DNA from 3 places in the Streptomyces sp. NPDC020875 genome. Region 3 is predicted to be linked to each of the others. Evidence: predicted binding sites of a transcription regulator. Region 3 holds the regulator's gene; each other region holds the start of a gene.
The links. Region 3 encodes HrcA, which represses chaperone genes, less so after heat shock. Its sites were predicted from a motif close to TTNGCACTCNGNNNNNCNGAGTGCNAA; they were not measured.

Region 1: a site for HrcA is predicted at 3,082-3,108, ahead of groES (co-chaperone GroES). Genes of this name have one in related genera too.
Region 2: a site for HrcA is predicted at 3,480-3,506, ahead of groL (chaperonin GroEL). Genes of this name have one in related genera too.

What each region holds. Positions count from the first base shown of each region.
Region 1 covers NZ_JBFADP010000039.1:31,146-37,849, forward strand. Annotated here, with positions in the region: gene AB0G74_RS22600 (hypothetical protein) at 1-466, shown strand, start outside; gene AB0G74_RS22605 (methyltransferase domain-containing protein) at 522-1,787, opposite strand; gene AB0G74_RS22610 (polysaccharide deacetylase family protein) at 1,908-2,960, shown strand; gene groES (co-chaperone GroES) at 3,255-3,563, shown strand; gene groL (chaperonin GroEL) at 3,683-5,308, shown strand; gene AB0G74_RS22625 (hydroxyacid dehydrogenase) at 5,826-6,704, opposite strand, start outside.
Region 2 covers NZ_JBFADP010000026.1:55,659-62,362, reverse strand. Annotated here, with positions in the region: gene AB0G74_RS17210 (alpha/beta hydrolase) at 1-1,059, opposite strand, end outside; gene AB0G74_RS17205 (hypothetical protein) at 1,175-1,369, shown strand; gene groL (chaperonin GroEL) at 1,692-3,314, opposite strand; gene AB0G74_RS17195 (cold-shock protein) at 3,658-3,861, opposite strand; gene AB0G74_RS17190 (MoaD/ThiS family protein) at 4,341-4,619, opposite strand; gene thrC (threonine synthase) at 4,783-6,090, opposite strand; SAM riboswitch class I at 6,108-6,272, opposite strand; gene AB0G74_RS17180 (glucosyl-3-phosphoglycerate synthase) at 6,485-6,704, shown strand, end outside.
Region 3 covers NZ_JBFADP010000070.1:3,572-10,275, reverse strand. Annotated here, with positions in the region: gene AB0G74_RS30235 (16S rRNA (uracil(1498)-N(3))-methyltransferase) at 37-780, opposite strand; gene AB0G74_RS30230 (nitronate monooxygenase) at 777-1,895, opposite strand; gene dnaJ (molecular chaperone DnaJ) at 2,005-3,141, opposite strand; gene hrcA (heat-inducible transcriptional repressor HrcA) at 3,142-4,170, opposite strand; gene AB0G74_RS30215 (MBL fold metallo-hydrolase) at 4,407-5,213, shown strand; gene AB0G74_RS30210 (DUF3097 domain-containing protein) at 5,223-6,041, shown strand; gene AB0G74_RS30205 (hypothetical protein) at 6,122-6,502, opposite strand; gene hemW (radical SAM family heme chaperone HemW) at 6,630-6,704, opposite strand, start outside.

The DNA.
Region 1 (6,704 bases), on a different contig from region 3:
CGTCGGCCTCCGGGCCGTCGACGACACTTTGGACGGTTTCAATCTGGTTTTCGCCGCGTTCGTCGGCCTGGTCGGGGTGGCGATCCTGGTACCGACGCTGGCCGTTGTGGCGGCGGAGTTCCGGGAGGACCGGGCCGTACGGGGGCTGCTGCGGTCGTGGACGGCGCTCGACCGGGATCCGCGCGGCGACGCCCGGTTCGGCCGGGGCTGGCTCAACGCGGGCTGGCTGCTGGTGTCCCTGGGCTGTGTGGCGGCCGGTTTCCTGGTCTGCGGCACGCTCTCCGGCGCCCTGGAGGAGGGGCATCGCACCCCGTACTCGACCCTGGTCTACGTCCTGGGCGCGGGGATCGTGCCGATCTTCGCCGGGCTCGCGGGCCTGGTGAACACGGTCGCGCATCTGCGCTGGCTGGCCCGGACCCTCGATCCGGTCCCGGCCGCCAGCCGCCCCGGGGGCGCGCACCGCTGATCCGGGCGCACCCCGGGCCGGGCGTACCGTCGAAGCTCCCCCGTGTCACCCCGCGTCACCCCGGGCCCGCCGCCGCCGGGCGCCCGATCAGCATCGACGGCGCCCCGCTCACCCTGGTCAGGATGACCGTCGCCGCGTTCGGCCCGCTCGGCTTCACCTTCCGCCGTACCTCCTCGGGTTCGACCGCCGATCCCCGCTTCTTCACGGTCAGTGTGCCGACCGCCCGTTCGCGCAGCAGCGCCTTCAGCCGCTTGAGGTTGAACGGCAGTACGTCCGTGATCTCGTACGCGGCGGCGGACGGCAGCGCCCGCAGCTCGTCCGATGTGATGAACGCGATCGTCTCGTCGATCAGGCCGCCGTCGGGGAGCCCGGCCGCCGCCTCGGCCACCAGATGGGCCCGGATGACCGCGCCGTCGGGCTCGTACAGATAGCGCCCGACGGGCCGTACCGGCGGGTTCGGCAGCCCCAGCCCGGTGAGGGCATACGGCTCGGAGCCGTCGCCGGAGAGCAGGGTCGCGGTGACACCGCCCGGCGCCGGGTCGGTCGTACCGCGCCAGAGCACGGCTTCCTTGACCTCGCCCTCGTACGAGATCCACTCGGCCGAGAAGTCGGGCGGGATCAGCTCGTGCGGCACCCCGGGGGCGATCTTGAGGGCGGCGACGGGGCGGCGGCGGGCCGCGTCGAGCGCCCAGGACAGCGGCGGCGAGTACGCCTCCGGGTCGAAGACCCGGCCCCGGCCGCCCCGCCGGGCGGGATCGCAGAAGACCGCGTCGTACGGCTCGGTGTCGATCTCCGTGACATCGGCGCACCGCACCTCGATCAGCCCGGCCAGGCCCAGGGCATCGGCGTTGGCCCGGACCACGGCGGCGGTCAGCGGATCGCGGTCCACAGCGAGGACCCGGATCCCCGCCCTGGCCAGGGCGATGGCGTCGCCGCCGATTCCGCTGCACAGATCGGCGACGGACCGCACCCCGCTCCCCGCGAGCCGGGCGGCCCGGTGGGCGGCGACCGGGGCGCGGGTGGCCTGTTCGACCCCGTTGGGTGTGAAGAACATCCGCTCCGCGTCCGCCGCGCCGAACTTGGGTACGGCGCGCCGCCGCAGCGCGGCCTGGGCCAGCGCCGCCGAGACCAGTCCGGCCGGGTGGTCGCGGCGCAGCCGGGTCGCCAGCGCCAGCTCACCGGCCGGTTCGTACTCCCGTACGGCGTCGAGCACGGCACGGCCCTCGGGGGAGAGCAGGACCGCGAGGGGCGCGGGGACCCCGGCCGGGGCTTCGGCGGAGGCGGAGGCGGAGGAGGCGGGCACGTCGTTCACCCGGCCCATTGTGAGCCAGGTGTGGGCCAGGCGGGTCACTGTCCACAGGCCACGGCGGTGTCGTACGGATCCGGCCCGGACGGGCTGCCAGGATGCGGCTCCATGCGACTAGTACGACAAAACGGAAAGATGGCTGGTACGGGAGATATCGCGGACAGGGGTACGGCGAGGGGTGCCCCGGGCCGGTCCGGGTCCGCGGCCGGGCGCGGGACCCGGCCCGGTGCCCGCGGCGCCTTCGCCGGGGCGTTCGGGCGGCGGCTCCGCCGGAACGCGATCGCCGTCGTCCTGCTCGCCGGAGCCCTCGGTACGGGCTGTACCGTCCCCGGCCCGGAGGGCCACGGCGGCCCGGCCCCCCACTCCGGGGCCCAGGCGGAGAAGTCCCAGCTGGAACGGGCCGAGCAGGACGCCCACCGGGCGGGCCCCGCCGGATCGCGGGCCGACTACGTCGAACAGGTGGCCAAGGACCAGAAGGCCCGGGTGGCCGCCGCCCGGACCTGGGGCCTGGAGAAGACCCCGCTGCCCGCGCCCCAGCCGCCGGCGACCAAGCCCTTCCTCAACACCCGCCAGGGGTTCGAGGTCGAGGGCGGTGCGGCCCTCCCGCCGGTCTTCACCACCGTCCCGGTGAAGGAGAAGGTCGTCTTCCTGACGGTCGACGACGGCGCCGAGAAGGACCCCGACTTCATCCGGATGATGAGCGAGCTGAAGATCCCGTACAGCGCCTTCCTCAGCGACTACGTGATCAACGACGACTACGGCTACTTCCGGCGGATGCAGGACGCGGGGGTCGCCCTGCACAACCACACCCTCAACCACCGCTATATGCCCGGCCTCTCCTACGAGGAGCAGCGCCGGGAGATCTGCGGCCAGCAGGACAGCCTCCAGCGGCTCTACGGGAAGCGCCCGCCGCTCTTCCGGCCGCCGTACGGCAACTACAACCGGGACACCCTGAAGGCCGCGCAGACCTGCGGGGTCGAGGCGGTGCCGCTGTGGGCGGCGGAGGCGTTCCCGGACCATATGGAGTGGCGCGAGTGGGACCGCGATCTGCACCCCGGCGACATCATCCTGACCCACTTCCGGGGCACGGACGACTGGAAGGGCAGCATGCCGGACATGGTGCGCCAGGTGATGAAGACGATCACGGACAAGGGCTACGCCGTGGCCCGGCTGGAGGACTACGTCTGAGGCCGGGACGGCCGGTGAGGCGGCGGCGGAACGGGCGCGGAGCGCGCCGGGCTCCCGCCGTCGGCGCCCCGCTCGCGGAGGCGCACGCCCGGCGCGCCGGGTTCCGCCACGGGCGGACGGATTGGCACTCCGCTTGACCGAGTGCTAATCGCGGTCATAGTCTCGGTTCTGGCACTCCCCCCGGGAGAGTGCCAACACAGCGACGGGCAGGTCCGGCACCCGCGACGACGGATCGACCTGGTCGCCACCTCAGACAGTTAACCCCGTGAGATCTCCGAAGGGGGAGGTCGGATCGTGACGACCGCCAGCTCCAAGGTTGCCATCAAGCCGCTTGAGGACCGCATTGTGGTCCAGCCGCTCGACGCCGAGCAGACCACGGCCTCGGGCCTGGTCATTCCGGACACCGCGAAGGAGAAGCCCCAGGAGGGCGCCGTCCTCGCCGTCGGTCCGGGCCGCTTCGAGAACGGCGAGCGCCTGCCGCTCGACGTCAAGGTCGGCGACGTCGTGCTCTACAGCAAGTACGGCGGCACCGAGGTGAAGTACAACGGTGACGAGTACCTCGTGCTCTCGGCTCGCGACGTGCTCGCGATCATCGAGAAGTAAGCCGAGCCGTCTCCGCTTGTTCTTGATCCGCGCCCCTGGCTCCCGCCGACTTACTGAACCGGGCGCTGGGGGCGCGGCTTTTTTCACAGACCTTTTCAGAAGAGGACAGAAACGCTCCCATGGCGAAGATCCTGAAGTTCGACGAGGACGCCCGTCGCGCCCTTGAGCGCGGCGTCAACAAGCTGGCCGACACCGTGAAGGTGACGATCGGCCCCCGTGGCCGGAATGTCGTCATCGACAAGAAGTTCGGCGCCCCCACGATCACCAACGACGGTGTCACGATCGCCCGCGAGGTCGAGATCGAGGACCCGTACGAGAACCTGGGCGCCCAGCTCCTCAAGGAGGTGGCGACCAAGACCAACGACATCGCGGGTGACGGCACCACCACCGCCACCGTGCTGGCGCAGGCGCTGGTCCGCGAGGGTCTGCGCAACGTCGCCGCCGGTGCCTCCCCGGCCGCCCTGAAGAAGGGCATCGACGCCGCGGTCAAGGCCGTCTCCGACGAGCTGCTCTCCACCGCCCGTCCGATCGAGGACAAGTCCGACATCGCCGCCGTGGCCGGGCTCTCCGCCCAGGACCCGCAGGTCGGCGAGCTCATCGGCGAGGCGATGGACAAGGTCGGCAAGGACGGCGTCATCACCGTCGAGGAGTCCAACACCTTCGGTCTGGAGCTGGACTTCACCGAGGGCATGGCCTTCGACAAGGGCTACCTCTCGCCGTACATGGTCACCGACCAGGAGCGGATGGAGGCCGTCCTGGAGGACCCGTACATCCTGATCAACCAGGGCAAGATCTCCTCCATCCAGGATCTGCTGCCGCTGCTGGAGAAGGTCATCCAGGCCGGTGGCTCCAAGCCGCTGCTGATCATCGCCGAGGACGTCGATGGCGAGGCGCTCTCCACCCTCGTCGTCAACAAGATCCGCGGCACGTTCAACGCCGTCGCGGTCAAGGCCCCCGGCTTCGGTGACCGCCGCAAGGCGATGCTCCAGGACATGGCCACCCTCACCGGTGCCACCGTCGTCGCCGAAGAGGTCGGCCTCAAGCTCGACCAGGCCGGTCTCGACGTGCTGGGCTCCGCCCGCCGCGTGACCGTCACCAAGGACGACACCACTATCGTCGACGGCGGCGGCGACTCCGCCGACGTCGCGGGCCGCGTCGCCCAGATCAAGGCCGAGATCGAGGGCACGGACTCCGACTGGGACCGCGAGAAGCTCCAGGAGCGCCTCGCCAAGCTGGCCGGCGGCGTCTGCGTGATCCGGGTCGGCGCCGCCACCGAGGTGGAGCTGAAGGAGAAGAAGCACCGTCTGGAGGACGCCATCTCCGCGACCCGCGCCGCGGTCGAGGAGGGCATCGTCTCCGGTGGTGGCTCCGCCCTCGTCCACGCCGCCAAGGTGCTCGACGGTGACCTCGACAAGAAGGGCGACGAGGCCACCGGTGTCGCCGTCGTCCGCCGCGCCGCGGTCGAGCCGCTGCGCTGGATCGCCGAGAACGCCGGCCTCGAGGGCTACGTCATCGTCTCCAAGGTCCGCGAGCTGGAGACCGGCCACGGCTACAACGCCGCCACCGGCGACTACACGGACATGGTGAAGGCCGGCGTCATCGACCCGGTCAAGGTCACCCGCTCCGCGCTGGAGAACGCCGCGTCGATCGCCTCCCTGCTGCTCACGACCGAGACCCTGGTCGTCGAGAAGAAGGAAGAGGAGCCGGCGGACGCGGGTCACGGCGGCCACGGCCACTCGCACTGACCCCTCCCGCCACCAAGGCCCGGCGCCCCCACGGGGGCCCGGGCCTTGCGCGTTCCCGCCTCCCGCAGAGGGGGGACCCCCAGCGCCTTGGCCCTCCCGGGCACCGTCTCAAACCCGGACCCGCCCGGCGACCCGATGTCGTTTCCGGCCCGCAGACCGGCCGTGGCTGGTCGCGCAGTTCCGCCCCCTATGCCTTCGGCGCTGGGGGGACCCCCAGCGCCTTGGCCCTTCGGCTGAGGGCGATACCGGGGGACACCCCACACCCTCCCGCTATTGCCGACTACCTGCCGTATGTGGCTGGTCGCGCAGTTCCCCGCGCCCCTGAACACCTCCACCTGCCCCTTCTCCCGAAGGAGCCCGGCTCCGGGGCCGGGCTCCTCCTGAGGGACGGTGCTGGGGAGGGCATTTAGGGGCGCGGGGAACTGCGCGAACGGCCACAGGCGGCGCGCGGGCGCTCCGAAAGCGGTACTCCTACGGCGCTGCGCCCGGCACGAGAACAAGGCGGAGGCCCGGCGGCCTACGCCGAGTGGTGGAGCGACTCCCGGGTGACCGGCGTCGCGAACGGCACGCCCCGGGCGAACCGCTCCAGCTCGGCGAGCGCCGCGTCCGCCAGCCGGTGCAGCTCGTTCCCGAGCGACCCCGCCAGATGCGGGGTCAGCAGCACGTTCGGCAGCGAGTACAGCGGTGAGTCCGCCGCCGGAACCTCCGGCTCAGTGACGTCCAGGACCGCGTGGAGCCGCCCCGACTCCAGCTCCCGTACCAGCGCGTCCTCCGCCACGAGGGACCCCCGGGACGTATTGATCAGCGTCGCCCCGTCCGGCATCAGCGCCAGCCGCCGCGCGTCGATCAGCCGCCGGGTCTCCGGCAGCTCCGGCGCGTGCACCGTGACGACGTCGCCACGCGCGCAGAGTTCGTCGAGCCCGACCGCCTCCGCGCCGAGCGCCGCCGCTTCCGCGCCGTCCAGGTACGGGTCGTACACCAGGACGTCCAGGTCGAACGGGCGCAGCAGTCCGATCACCAGACGGCCGATCCGGGACGCCCCGACGACCCCGACCGTACGGCGGTGGTTGCCCGCCCCGGCCAGTTCGGCGCCCCAGTCGTGGGCGGTGCGCAGTTCCGCGTACCGCCGGGCCGACGGGAGTACCCGTTTGCCCGCGAAGAGGATCGCGGCCAGCGTGTACTCGGCGACCGGGACCGCGTTGGCCGCCGCCGCCGACGAGACGGCGACGCCCCGCTCCCAGCAGGCGGCCGTGATGTGGCCCCGGACGGAGCCCGCCGCGTGCACCACGGCCGTGAGCCGGGGGGCCGCCGCCAGTGCCTCGGCGTCGAGGACCGGCGCTCCCCAGCAGGTCAGCAGGGCGTCGGCGGTGGCCAGGGCGTCGCGGACGGCGGGGGA
Region 2 (6,704 bases), on a different contig from region 3:
GGCGGCGGCGTCCCGCAGCAGGCCCAGGGCGTCGGCGGCGTCGGTGGCCTGGAAGAACAGGCCGCGCATCTCGTCCCGGACGCCGTCGCCGTTCAGGGTGCGTCCGGCGCCGAGGTCGATCGGGGTCCGGTCGGCGTGGGCGACCAGGTCCCAGAAGGTGTCGGTGACGGCCGCCGGGGTGGCGCCGAATCCGTACCGGGCGTCCCGCTCCGCCGCCCACGCCGTCCAACGGCGGAACGCGGACTCGGCCTCCGGGGCCCACTTCCGGAACGTCTCCCGCCAGGCCAGCTTCGGATCGACGGCGCTGTCGAGCACCATCCGGTCCGCGCGGCGCGGGAACATCTGGGTGTAGACGGCGCCCAGGTACGTTCCGTAGGAGTAGCCCAGATAGGAGATCGCGCGCTCCCCGAGGGCGGCCCGGATCCGGTCCATGTCGCGGGCGGTGTTGCGGGTGGTGAAGTGCTTCAGGGCGGCGCCGTGCGCGGTCCGGCACTTGGCGGCCGTCTCGCGTGAGCGGGCCACGTCGGCGGGGAAGGTCCGCGCGGTGTACGGGGTGGGCCACATGCTCTCGGTCTCGGTGAGGCCGCAGCCCAGGGGGGTGGATCGGCCGATGCCGCGTGGGTCGAAGCCGATCAGGTCGTACCGGTCGAGTACGGCCTTCGGCAGCTCCGGGCGGAACGCGACCGGCAGCCCGAGCCCCTCGCCGCCGGGCCCGCCGGGGTTCAGCAGCAGTACGCCCCGGCGTTTCGCGGGGTCGGCGGTCCGGATCCGGGAGACGGCGATATCGATCTTCCCGCCGTCCGGTTTCCGGTAGTCCAGCGGCACTTTCAGGGTGGCGCAGCGGAAGTCGGCGGGTGTGTCGGCGCCGCACGGCCGCCAGGCCGAGAGTCCGGCCGCGGCCCCGGTCGCCGCCTGGGCGGTACGCGTCTGGAGCGCCCCCGCCCCCGCCCCGGGTCCCGCATCCGCTCCGGCGGAATTCGGCGCGGCGACGGCCACCGCCGGGGTCAGGGTCGTCAGCACACTTATCGCCAGGGCGGGTGCCAGGCGTCTCACCTTCACGGAACAATTCCCTCCGCCGGGTTTCCGGAACACCCACGACCCTGCCCGACGGCGGGACGGCCGCGAGTCATCCCGGGAGTCGGCGTCGTATATGCCTGGGGTCCCATGGCATCCGGTGGCGGTCATTCCTCAGGCGCAGCGGAATTCGGCCAAACTCGGGGATCGATTACCGGTCGACGGCGAGCGGGAGGATGATTTCCAGCCGATCGATTCCGGTCATCGCGCGATCGCCGAACGGGTTCCCGTTCGGATCACCGGACGGATCGCCGGACGGGCGTCGGCCCTTTCGCGGCAGGCATTCGGGCCCTGATTCGCGACGGCTTTCCGGACCGGCCGGACCGGGTGCCGACCGGTCCGCCGGGCCGGTCCGCCGACCGGAAAACGGGCCGGCCCCGGAGCGGATTCCGGCCGGATTCCGGGCGGAATCCGGCAGTACTCCCGTAAGGGGCGCGGGTGAGGTTCCTCCGGGGTCCGCGGCGGGACTTCCCCCCGGCGGTCCGGCTCCCGCCGGGCGGCCCGGGGGACGGGGTGTCCCCGAATGGCCGTGAACACGCCGAAGGGCGGCACCCCTGGGAGAGGGGTGCCGCCCTTCGGGACGACCGGTCGACCGATCCTGGGAGGGAATCCCGGGATCAGAAGTCCATGTCACCGCCCGGCATGCCGCCCGGAGCGGCCGCGGCGGCCTTCTCCGGCTTGTCGGCGATGACGGCCTCGGTGGTGAGGAACAGCGCGGCGATCGACGCGGCGTTCTGCAGCGCGGAGCGGGTCACCTTCGCCGGGTCGAGGATGCCCTCGGCGATCATGTCCACGTACTCGCCGGACGCGGCGTTCAGACCGTGGCCGGGGGTCAGGTTGCGCACCTTCTCCACCACGACACCGCCTTCGAGGCCGGCGTTGACCGCGATCTGCTTCAGCGGGGCCTCGAGGGCGAGCTTCACGGCGTTGGCGCCGGTCGCCTCGTCACCCTCCAGCTCCAGCTTGTCGAAGACCGAGGAAGCCTGGAGCAGAGCCACGCCACCACCGGCGACGATGCCCTCCTCGACGGCCGCCTTCGCGTTGCGCACGGCGTCCTCGATGCGGTGCTTGCGCTCCTTCAGCTCCACCTCGGTGGCGGCACCGGCCTTGATCACGGCCACGCCGCCGGCCAGCTTCGCCAGACGCTCCTGGAGCTTCTCGCGGTCGTAGTCCGAGTCGGAGTTCTCGATCTCGGCGCGGATCTGGTTGACCCGGCCCGCGACCTGGTCGCTGTCACCGGCGCCGTCGACGATGGTGGTCTCGTCCTTGGTGATGACCACCTTGCGGGCGCGGCCCAGCAGGTCGAGACCGGCGTTCTCCAGCTTGAGGCCGACCTCCTCGGAGATGACCGTGCCGCCGGTGAGGATGGCGATGTCGTTCAGCATCGCCTTGCGGCGGTCGCCGAAGCCCGGAGCCTTGACGGCGACGGACTTGAAGGTGCCGCGGATCTTGTTGACGATCAGCGTCGACAGGGCCTCGGCCTCGACGTCCTCGGCGATGATCAGCAGCGCCTTGCCGGACTGCATGACCTTCTCCAGCAGCGGGAGCAGGTCCTTGACCGAGGAGATCTTGGAGTTGACGACGAGGATGTACGGGTCGTCGAGGACGGCCTCCATACGCTCCATGTCGGTGGCGAAGTACGCCGAGATGTAGCCCTTGTCGAAGCGCATACCCTCGGTGAGCTCCAGCTCCAGACCGAAGGTCTGGGACTCCTCGACGGTGATGACGCCTTCCTTGCCGACCTTGTCCATGGCCTCGGCGATCAGCTCGCCGATCTGGGTGTCACCGGCGGAGATGGAGGCGGTGGAGGCGATCTGCTCCTTGGTCTCCACGTCCTTGGCCTGCTCGAGGAGGGCACCGGAGACGGCCTCGACGGCCTTCTCGATGCCGCGCTTCAGGCTCATCGGGTTGGCACCGGCGGCGACGTTGCGCAGGCCCTCGCGGACCAGCGCCTGGGCGAGCACGGTGGCCGTGGTCGTACCGTCACCGGCGACGTCGTCCGTCTTCTTGGCGACTTCCTTGACCAGCTCGGCGCCGATCTTCTCGTACGGGTCCTCGAGCTCGATCTCCTTGGCGATGGAAACACCATCGTTGGTGATCGTGGGGGCGCCCCACTTCTTCTCGAGGACGACGTTACGGCCCTTGGGGCCAAGGGTGACCTTGACGGCGTCGGCGAGCTGGTTCATCCCGCGCTCGAGACCGCGCCGTGCCTCCTCGTCGAACGCGATGATCTTTGCCATGTGAAGTGTCCTCCACGGACTGGGTGGGAAGCTCATTCGGACCGCGCCTGCGCCCGCGACGGACGGCCTGCCGGGCCGTGCGGCTCCATGCGCCACACGGTCGGCGAGCCTCACCGACTCGGTCCTTCAGTAGCACTCTCACCCGGAGAGTGCTAACGCCAATGATTAGCACTCGACCCCCCAGAGTGCAAGCGCCTGTGGATAGGGCAAGGGGGTACGAGCCAGGGGCTACCGGGGGCGCGCGGGCGGGAAAACGCGAGGGTCCGCACCCCGGCGAGCCGGGGTGCGGACCCTGTTCAGTGCGTGCGTGCGCCGGTGACGCGTGCGCGCGGCGGACGGTCGGTCAGACCGCGAGCTTGACCATGTCGGCCTGCGGACCCTTCTGACCCTGCGAGATCTCGAACTCGACCCGCTGCCCCTCCTCCAGGGTGCGGTAGCCGTCCATCTGAATCGCGCTGTAGTGGACGAAAACATCCGCACCACCGTCGACCGCGATGAAGCCGTAGCCCTTCTCCGCGTTGAACCACTTGACGGTGCCCTGAGCCATGCCTAACTCCCCTATTACTGGCCCTTGCACAGGACCGCACCTCGCGGACCCTGGGTCAGACCTCACCGGACCTCACAGAGTGCGCCGGAACGCGTCGACCGCGGCTGAATGTATCTGCACAACTGCCCTCTGCAACAGGTCAATCGGACGAGAAATCCTGAAGGCTACTATCGGGTAATTGGCCTGAATTTATGGAATTCCGGGGCAAATCCGGCCGGACAAAAGGAACCTATGAGACAGAGCGTTGCCAGACATTGGCTGCTTCTTATCGAGCCCGGGCGCATTCTCATACCTGGCCACTGATGCCGGATTGCGGGGCGTTCCCCAACTCTAGCGTGCTCAACCATGCAGAATGGCCCCCTCCGGATCTCTTACGGAGGGGGCCATTCCCATTACTCAGGGTCAGATGCCGGGGCGTTCACGACACGGACCGTATTCGGGGCGCACGGCAGCACGCGGGGCGCGTACCCCCGGCGCGTTCAGCAGCCGCCGGCCACCGCGGGGATGATCGAGATCCCGGCGCCGTCGGGCGTGGCGGTCTCCAGGCCCTGCTCGAACCGGACGTCGTCGTCGTTGACGTAGACATTGACGAAGCGGCGCAGCTTGCCCTGGTGGTCGAGGACCCGGGCGGCGATCCCGGTGTGGTTCTTCTCCAGGTCGGCGATGACCTCGGCGAGGGTGGCGCCCTCGGCGGCCACCTCGGCCTTTCCGCCGGTGTAGGTGCGCAGGATGGTCGGGATGCGGACGCTGACGCTCATGGTGGGTGGAGCCTTCCTCGGACGGGAGCGGTACGGGAGCGGTACGGGGGAGTGGGACGGGTCGCCCGGCGGGGGCGGTCGGCCCGGTGCCGGGGCGACGCGGATCGGCCCGGCACCGGGCGCGGACCGGCCCTCGACAGGGGTCGGGGCCGGCCGGGGACCGTCAGCCTGCCAGGCCCGCCTCGCGGAACGCGTCCAGGCTCGGCCGGATGACGGCGGTGGGGCCGGTCGTCGGGGAGACCGCGTCCAGCGTCTTCAGCCCGTCGCCGGTGTTGATGACGACGGTGGTCAGCGCCGGGTCCAGCACCCCGGCGTCGAGCAGCTTCTTCGCCACGCCCACGGTCACCCCGCCCGCGGTCTCGGCGAAGACGCCCTCGGTCCTGGCGAGCAGCTTGATCCCCTCGACCACCTGCTCGTCGGTGACGTCCTCCACCGCGCCGCCGGTGCGCCGGGCGATGTCGAGGACGTACGGCCCGTCGGCCGGGTTGCCGATGGCCAGCGACTTGACGATGGTGTCCGGCTTCACGGGGCGTACCACGTCGTGTCCGGCCTTGAAGGCGGCGGAGACCGGGGAGCAGCCCTCGGCCTGCGCGGCGAAGATCCGGTACGGCTTGTCCTCGACCAGTCCGAGGTCGATCAGCTCCCGGAGCCCCTTGTCGATCTTGGTGAGCTGGGAGCCGGAGGCGACCGGGATGACGATCTGGTCCGGGATCCGCCAGCCGAGCTGCTCGCAGATCTCGTACGCCAGGGTCTTGGAGCCCTCGGCGTAGTACGGCCGCAGATTGACGTTGGTGAAGCCCCAGCCCTCGCCGATCGGGTCGCCGATCAGCTCGGAGCAGAAACGGTTCACATCGTCGTAGGTGCCCTCGATGCCGACCAGGTCGCCGCCGTAGACGGCGGCCATGACGACCTTGCCCTGCTCCAGGTCGTGCGGGATGAAGACGCAGGAGCGGAATCCGGCCCGGGCGGCGGCGGCGCCGACGGCGCCCGCGAGGTTGCCGGTGGAGGAGCAGGAGAGGGTGGTGAAGCCGAAGGCGCGGGCCGCCTCGACGGCGATGGCGACGACCCGGTCCTTGAAAGAGTGGGTCGGGTTGCCGGAGTCGTCCTTCACGTACAGCTCGCCGGTGACGCCCAGTTCGGCGGCGAGCCGGTCGGCCTTGATCAGCTGGGTGAAGCCGGGGTTCAGATTCGGCTTGGTCGCCACGTCGGCGGGGACGGGCAGCAGCGGCGCGTACCGCCAGATGTTCTCGGGTCCGGCCTCGATCGCCTTCCGCAGCGCCTCCGGGTCACCGGCGGGCAGCTCGTACGCCACTTCCAGCGGGCCGAAGCAGGCGGCACAGGCGAAGACGGGGCCGAGGGGGGTGCGCTCGCCGCACTCACGACAGGAGAGGGCGACGGCGGTACCGAGGTCCACCGGGGCGGTGTCGGCGGTGGTGGTGTTTGCGGTGCTTGCGACAGTCTGCGCAGCCATGGAGGCGAGGCCCTTTCTCCTCATCTTCCTCATGGCGCATCTCGCCATGAGACGGATTTGGCACCTTCCCGAGCCGGGAGCCTCGCGGCGCCGACGCGATGTGCGCGCCGTGGCGACGGAGACCGGCTGGAGGGTTGCCGGGGCTTCAACGGGCCGTATCCCTCTGCCCCTCTGGATGAGCGGTATTCGATTGTGGGACGCGGTACCCCGGCATGCGACCGGCGTACGCGTTGTTCAAGACTGTAACTGAAGGTCCGGAGGGTTGAGATAGTCGTCCGTACCGCGAGATGGATCACATACCCGGCCAGAGCCCCCTCGCGCGGGCCCGGCGGGGCGGCTGACCGGCGGTGGCCGGTGACGACGAGTGACGACGAGTGACTGAGGAGTAGGGCACGTGCTCGAAGAGGTAGAGCGCTGGCTGGCGACGCGTTCCTGGTCGGCGGCGGACCGTCCGCCGTCCCGGCTGCTCGCCGCCAAGCGGTCGGCCAACCCGTCACCGACGGTGAGCGTCGTACTGCCCGCGCTCGACGAGGAGGCCACGGTCGGGGACATCGTCACCGTCATCCGCCGTGAGCTGATGGAGCGGATCCCGCTCGTCGACGAGCTGGTGGTGA
Region 3 (6,704 bases):
GCGGTCGGGCGGTCGGGCGGTCGGGCGGTCGGGCGGTCAGGACCAGCGGCCGGTACGGGTCAGGAGGAGCGCGGTCGCCGCCGTACCCGCCGTCGAGGTGCGCAGCACGGTGTTTCCCAGCCGGTACGGACGCGCTCCGGCGGTCTCGAAGGCGGCGATCTCCTCCGGGGACACCCCGCCCTCCGGGCCGACGACGACCACGACGGAGCCCCGGGCCGGGAGTGGGGCCGTGGCGAGCGGAACGGAGCCCTCCTCGTGGAGGACGGCGGCGAAGTCGGCGGCGGCCAGGAGTTCGGCGACCTGGCGGGTGGTGGCGGCTTCGGCGACCTCGGGGAAGCGCAGCCGGCGGGACTGCTTGCCCGCCTCCCGGGCCGTGGCACGCCATTTCGCCAGGGACTTGGCGCCCCGGTCGCCGCGCCACTGGGTGACGCAGCGGGCGGCGGACCAGGGGACGATCGCGTCGACACCGGTCTCCGTCATGGTCTCCACGGCGAGTTCGCCCCGGTCGCCCTTGGGCAGGGCCTGGACGACGGTGATCCGGGGCGAGGGCTCCGGCTCCTCCGGGCAGTCGACGGTCTCCACCACGAGCACGTCCTTGCCCTCGGTCCGCAGGACGCGGCCCGCGGCGCCCCGGCCCCGGCCGTCGGTGAGGACGACGTCCTCACCGGCGCGGAGCCGTTTGACGGAGACGGCGTGGCGGCCCTCGGGTCCGTCGAGGGTGAGGACGGAGCCGGGGGCGGTGCCGTCGAGGGTGTCGACGACGAAGACGGGCGCGGTCATCGGGTGCCCTCCTGGTCCGCTACGGCTCCGGCGGTGTCGGCACCGGCCGCGGCGGCGGCCTCGCGCCATTCGGCGACCAGGGTGGCCACCAGGTCGGCGGCGGGCAGTTCGCGGGCGAGCCGGTGGCCTTGTCCGGCCCACAGGGCCATGCCCTGGGGGTCGCCGGAGGCGGCGGCGGCCTTGCGGAGCCCGGAGGTGAGGTGGTGCACCTCCGGGTAGGCGGCGGGGGCGTACGGCCCGTGTTCGCGCAGGAAGCGGTTCGCGAGGCCGCGGGCGGGGCGGCCGGTGAAGGCGCGGGTGAGTTCCGTCCGGGTGAAGAGGGGATTGGTCATGGCCTGCTTGTGGAGCGGGTTGGCGCCGGACTCGGGGCAGACCAGGAAGGCCGTGCCGAGTTGCGCGGCGCTCGCCCCGGCCGCCAGTACCGCCGCGATCTGGTCGCCCCGCATCAGTCCGCCGGTGGCGATCAGGGGCAGGTCGACGGTGGCCCGGACCAGTCCGAGCAGGGCCAGCAGTCCGATGCCGGTGCCGTCGTTGGCGGGGTCGTCGCGGTGGGTGCCCTGGTGGCCGCCCGCCTCGACGCCCTGGACGCAGAGCGCGTCGGCGCCCGCCCACGCGGCGGCCTGTGCCTCCTCGGGGGTGGTGACGGTGACGACGGTGTACGTCCCGGCCCGGGCGAAGGACGCCAGGACGTCGGGGGCGGGGCAGCCGAAGGTGAAGGAGACGACGGGGACCGGGTCGTCCCGCAGGATGGCCAGCTTGGCCTCGTAGCCGTCGTCCCGGCCGGACTCGGGGTCGCCGAGCGGGGTCTCGTACCAGCCCGCCTCGCCCGCGAGTTGCTGCCGGTAGACCTCGACGGCGCTCGGGTCCGAGGTCCGGGGCTGCGGCATGAAGAGATTCACCCCGAAGGGCCGTCCGGTCGCTCCCCTGATCTGCTTGATCTCCTGGTACATCCCGTCGGTCGTCTTGTATCCGGCGGCGAGGAAGCCGAGGCCGCCCGCTTCGGAGACGGCGGCGGCCAGCCGGGGGTTGGACGCCCCGCCGGCCATGGGGGCCGCCAGCACGGGGAACCGGGACAGTTCGGACAGGAAGGAGGGCGCGGGGGGCGGGGAGGACATGGAAGCATCGTGCCACCTGTGCACGTCCGTGACGAAACGGGCCCCCGGCCCTGGGGCCGGGGGCTCGCGTCCGAAAGACGGTCCGGACCACGGCCCGGACTGCGAGTGCTCAGCGGCCGTTGAAGGCGTCCTTCAGCCGGGAGAACAGCCCCTGCTGGCCGGGCTGGAACTGGCCCAGGGGCCGCTCCTCGCCACGCAGCTTGGCCAGTTCGCGCAGCAGCCGCTCCTGCTCGGGGTCGAGCTTGGTCGGGGTGGTCACCTCGACATGGACGATCAGATCGCCCCGGCCGCCGCCGCGCAGATGGGTCACTCCGCGCCCGTGCAGCGGGATCGACTGGCCGGACTGGGTACCGGGCCGGATGTCGACCTCCTCCATGCCGTCGAGCGTCTCCAGCGGCACCTTGGTACCCAGGGAGCCCGCGGTCATCGGGATGGTGACCGTGCAGTGCAGATCGTCGCCCCGGCGCTGGAACACCGCGTGCGGCAGCTCGTGGATCTCGACGTACAGGTCTCCGGCGGGGCCGCCACCGGGGCCGACCTCGCCCTCGCCCGCGAGCTGGATCCGGGTGCCGTTGTCGACACCGGCGGGGATCTTCACCGTCAGGGTGCGCCGGGAGCGGACCCGGCCGTCGCCCGCGCACTCCGGGCAGGGCGTGGGCACGACCGTGCCGAAGCCCTGGCACTGGGGGCAGGGGCGGGAGGTCATGACCTGGCCCAGGAAGGAGCGGGTGACCTGGGAGACCTCACCGCGGCCGCGGCACATGTCGCAGGTCTGCGCCGAGGTGCCGGGCGCGGCGCCCTCACCGGAGCAGGTGGTGCAGACGACGGCGGTGTCGACCTGGATCTCCTTGGTCGTACCGAACGCCGCCTCGTTCAGATCGATCTCCAGCCGGATCATCGCGTCCTGGCCGCGCCGGGTGCGCGAACGCGGGCCGCGCTGGGACGCCGTACCGAAGAAGGCGTCCATGATGTCCGAGAAGTTGCCGAAGCCGCCCGCGCCGAACCCACCGGCCCCGCCGCCGCCCGACTGGGACAGCGGGTCGCCGCCGAGGTCGTAGACCTGCTTCTTCTGCGGGTCCGACAACACCTCGTAGGCGGCGTTGATCTCCTTGAACCGCTCCTGCGTCTTCGGATCCGGATTCACATCCGGATGGAGTTCCCTGGCGAGCCTGCGGAACGCCTTCTTGATCTCGTCCTGGGACGCGTCGCGGCGTACGCCGAGTACGGCGTAGTAGTCCGTGGCCACTTACGACTCCGCCAGGATCTGTCCGACGTAACGTGCCACTGCGCGTACCGCTCCCATCGTTCCGGGGTAGTCCATGCGGGTCGGTCCGACCACGCCGAGTTTCGCAACCGCCTCGTCGCCGGAACCGTAGCCGACGGTGACGACGGACGTCGCGTTGAGGCCCTCATGGGCGTTCTCGTGACCGATTCGGACGGTCACACCCATCCCGCCGGACTCCTTGACCTCGCCCATCAGCTTGAGGAGCACCACATGCTCCTCCAGAGCCTCCAGCACGGGCCGGATGGTCAGCGGGAAATCGTGTCCGAAGCGGGTGAGATTGGCGGTGCCGCCGATCATCAGCCGCTCCTCGGTCTCCTCGACGAGGGTTTCGAGGAGGGTGGAGAGCACGGTGGTGACCGTGCCCCGGTCCTCCGGCTCGTCGAACGAGTCCGGAAGGTCCTGGACGAGCCGGGGCACATCGGTGAACCGGCGGCCCACGACCCGGCTGTTGAGCCGGGCCCGCAGATCGGCCAGGGACGTCTCGCCGAACGGCGCCGGGCAGTCGATCATGCGCTGCTCGACCCGGCCGGTGTCGGTGATCAGTACCAGCATCAGCCGGGCCGGGGCCAGCGACAGCAGCTCGACATGGCGGACCGTGGACCGGGTCAGCGACGGGTACTGGACGATCGCGACCTGGCGGGTCAGCTGCGCCAGCAGCCGTACCGTACGGCCGACGACGTCGTCGAGGTCGACGGCGCCGTCGAGGAAGCTCTGGATGGCCCGCCGCTCGGCCGCGGAGAGCGGCTTCACCCCGGCGAGCCGGTCGACGAAGAGGCGGTACCCCTTGTCGGTGGGGATACGGCCGGCGCTGGTGTGGGGCTGGGCGATGAACCCCTCCTCCTCCAGCACCGCCATGTCGTTGCGGACAGTGGCGGGTGACACCCCGAGCTGATGACGCTCGGTGAGCGCCTTGGAACCGACCGGCTCCTCGGTGCCGACATAGTCCTGGACGATGGCGCGCAACACTTCCAGTCTGCGTTCGCTGAGCATCGCGCCCACCTCCAACTGCGTCGTCCGCCTGCCCGGAGCGGCGGCACGGGCCGCTCTCCGTCTTGCCTGTCCGTGAAATGTTCCCCGGTGACCCGCCTGGCACTCCATGTGTCCGAGTGCCAGGTTTCCTTCGTGCCAGTGTACGGCCGCCCGGTACGGCCGGAGCAAGGTGACCGACCACGGTACCGCGTCCCCGCCGCCCGCTTCGCCCGCGATCGTGGCGATAGCGTCCCGGTATGAACTTCGGCGGCGGCATCGACAGGAACATCGACGACGACTTCGGCGGAGACACCGGCGGAGACATCGGGCGGGACATCGCGTGGGAAGCCTACGGCTGGGAGCGGCTGGCCCACGGGGTCGGGCGGCGCAGACTGCCCGGGTGGGACGCGACCTGCGGGCTGGTCGCCGGGCGGAACGGCGCCCTGCTGTACGACACGGGGTCGACCCTGGCGGAGGGCGAGGAGCTGCGGGCCCGGGCCGAGGCGCTGCTGGGCGGGCGCCCGGTGACGCATATCGCCCTGAGCCATCCGCACTTCGACCATGTGCTGGGGACGGCGGCGTTCCCGGGGGCCGAGGTCTTCGGGGCGGCCGGGGTGGCGGCGCTGCTGAGCGGGGAGGGGCGGGAGGCGCTGCGGGCGGACGCGGTGCGGTTCGGGGTGGACGAGGAGGAGGCCGCCCGGTCGGCGCGGGCGCTGGTGGCGCCGGAGCACGCCGTCGCGGGTGAGCTGGTGGTGGATCTCGGCGGGCGGCGGGTGGTGCTGGTGGAGCTGGGCCCGGCGCATACGGGGCACGATCTGGCGGCCCTGGTCCCGGGCGGCCGCGGCGAGCCGGATGTGGTGTTCTGCGGTGACCTGGTGGAGGAGTCCGGCGAGCCGCAGGCGGGCCCGGACGCGGTGGGGGCCCGCTGGCCCACCGCGCTGGACCGGCTGCTGGCCCTGGGCGGGCCGGACGCGGTCTACGTACCGGGGCACGGGGCCGTGGTGGACGCCGGGTTCGTCCGGGCCCAGCGCGCTGTGCTGGCGGACCGGTTCGGGGTGTCGTAGCGTCGGCGAATGCGCAGCTACAGCCCTGATCTGACCCCGCCGTGGAAGAAGTCGGCACCGGTTCCCGAGGTGCCCGCCGACCCCTCGGACCCCGATCTGGTGGTGGAGGAGGTCGCCACGGGTTTCTGCGGGGCGGTGGTGGCGTGCGAGGCGGGGACGGTGACGCTGGAGGACCGGTTCGGCAAGCACCGGGTGTTCCCGCTGGCGCCCCGGGGGTTTCTGCTGGAGGGGCGGGTGGTGACGCTGGTGCGCCCGGCGGCGGGGGCCGCGGCCCGCCCGGCGCGTACGGCGTCGGGATCGGTGGCCGTGCCCGGGGCGCGGGCCCGGGTGGCGCGGGCGGGCCGGATCTATGTGGAGGGCAGGCACGACGCCGAGCTGGTGGAGCGGGTGTGGGGGGACGATCTGCGGATCGAGGGGGTGGTCGTGGAGTATCTGGCGGGTATCGACGATCTGCCCGCGATCGTCGCGGAGTTCGCCCCCGGGCCGGACGCCCGGCTGGGCGTGCTGGTCGACCATCTCGTGCCGGGTTCGAAGGAGTCCCGGATCGCGGCGTCCGTGACGGATCCGCATGTGCTGGTGGCGGGGCATCCGTATATCGACGTCTGGGGCGCGGTGAAACCGTCGTCGGTGGGCATCCGGGCCTGGCCCGAGGTCCCGCGCGGCCAGGACTGGAAGACGGGTGTGTGCCGGGCCCTCGGCTGGCCGCCGGACACGGGCGCCGCCTGGCGCCACATCCTCTCCCGGGTCCACTCCTACAAGGACCTGGAGCCGGAGCTGCTGGGCCGGGTCGAGGAACTGATCGACTTCGTCACGGCACCCCCGGAGTGACCCGGGGAGTCGGCCCGGCCGGGCCGGCTCCGGTCATCTGAGCGCGCGGTCCCGGCCGGGCCCCGGGGCGTTGTGCCGGACTACGTCAGGACGAGGGGCACGGTGATGGTGAGGTGCTCGTCGGCGGTCGGCCGGGCGGCGGCGAGAGCGTTCATACGAGCCGCAAGGTGGCCGATCACCCGGCTGGTCAGTTCCTCGTCCCACTCCGCCGTGCCTTCCGGCGGCAGGCGTCTCTCCTCCCCGGCGGGCGGGTTGTCACCGAAATAGCGTGCGGCGTCCGTGTTGACGACCCAACAGGCCAGTGCGATCCTCACCTGCCCGGGTGCCGCCCGCTGCGCCCGTACATGGGCGCACATGGTGAAGTCGTCCCCGCCGAAGGTGACCGTGGTGGAGAACGGCGCGCCACGGGGGTAGCGCCGTATCAGCTCGAGTACCGCCGGTTCCACCACGGCTCGCGCCATAGGTTCCGTATACACCGTCCGCCCCCTGTCGAGCCCGGCCCTCAGCATCCCAGACGGGGCCCGCGGCGAACAGATCGCTGCCGTCCGGACCGTTTCCGCTCCGGTACCTCTCCGGGCGCGGCCGGGGTCAGTCGACCAGGTCGCGGACGACCCCGTCCGCCAGCAGCCGGCCCCGCAGGGTCAGTACCGCACGGCCCTCCTC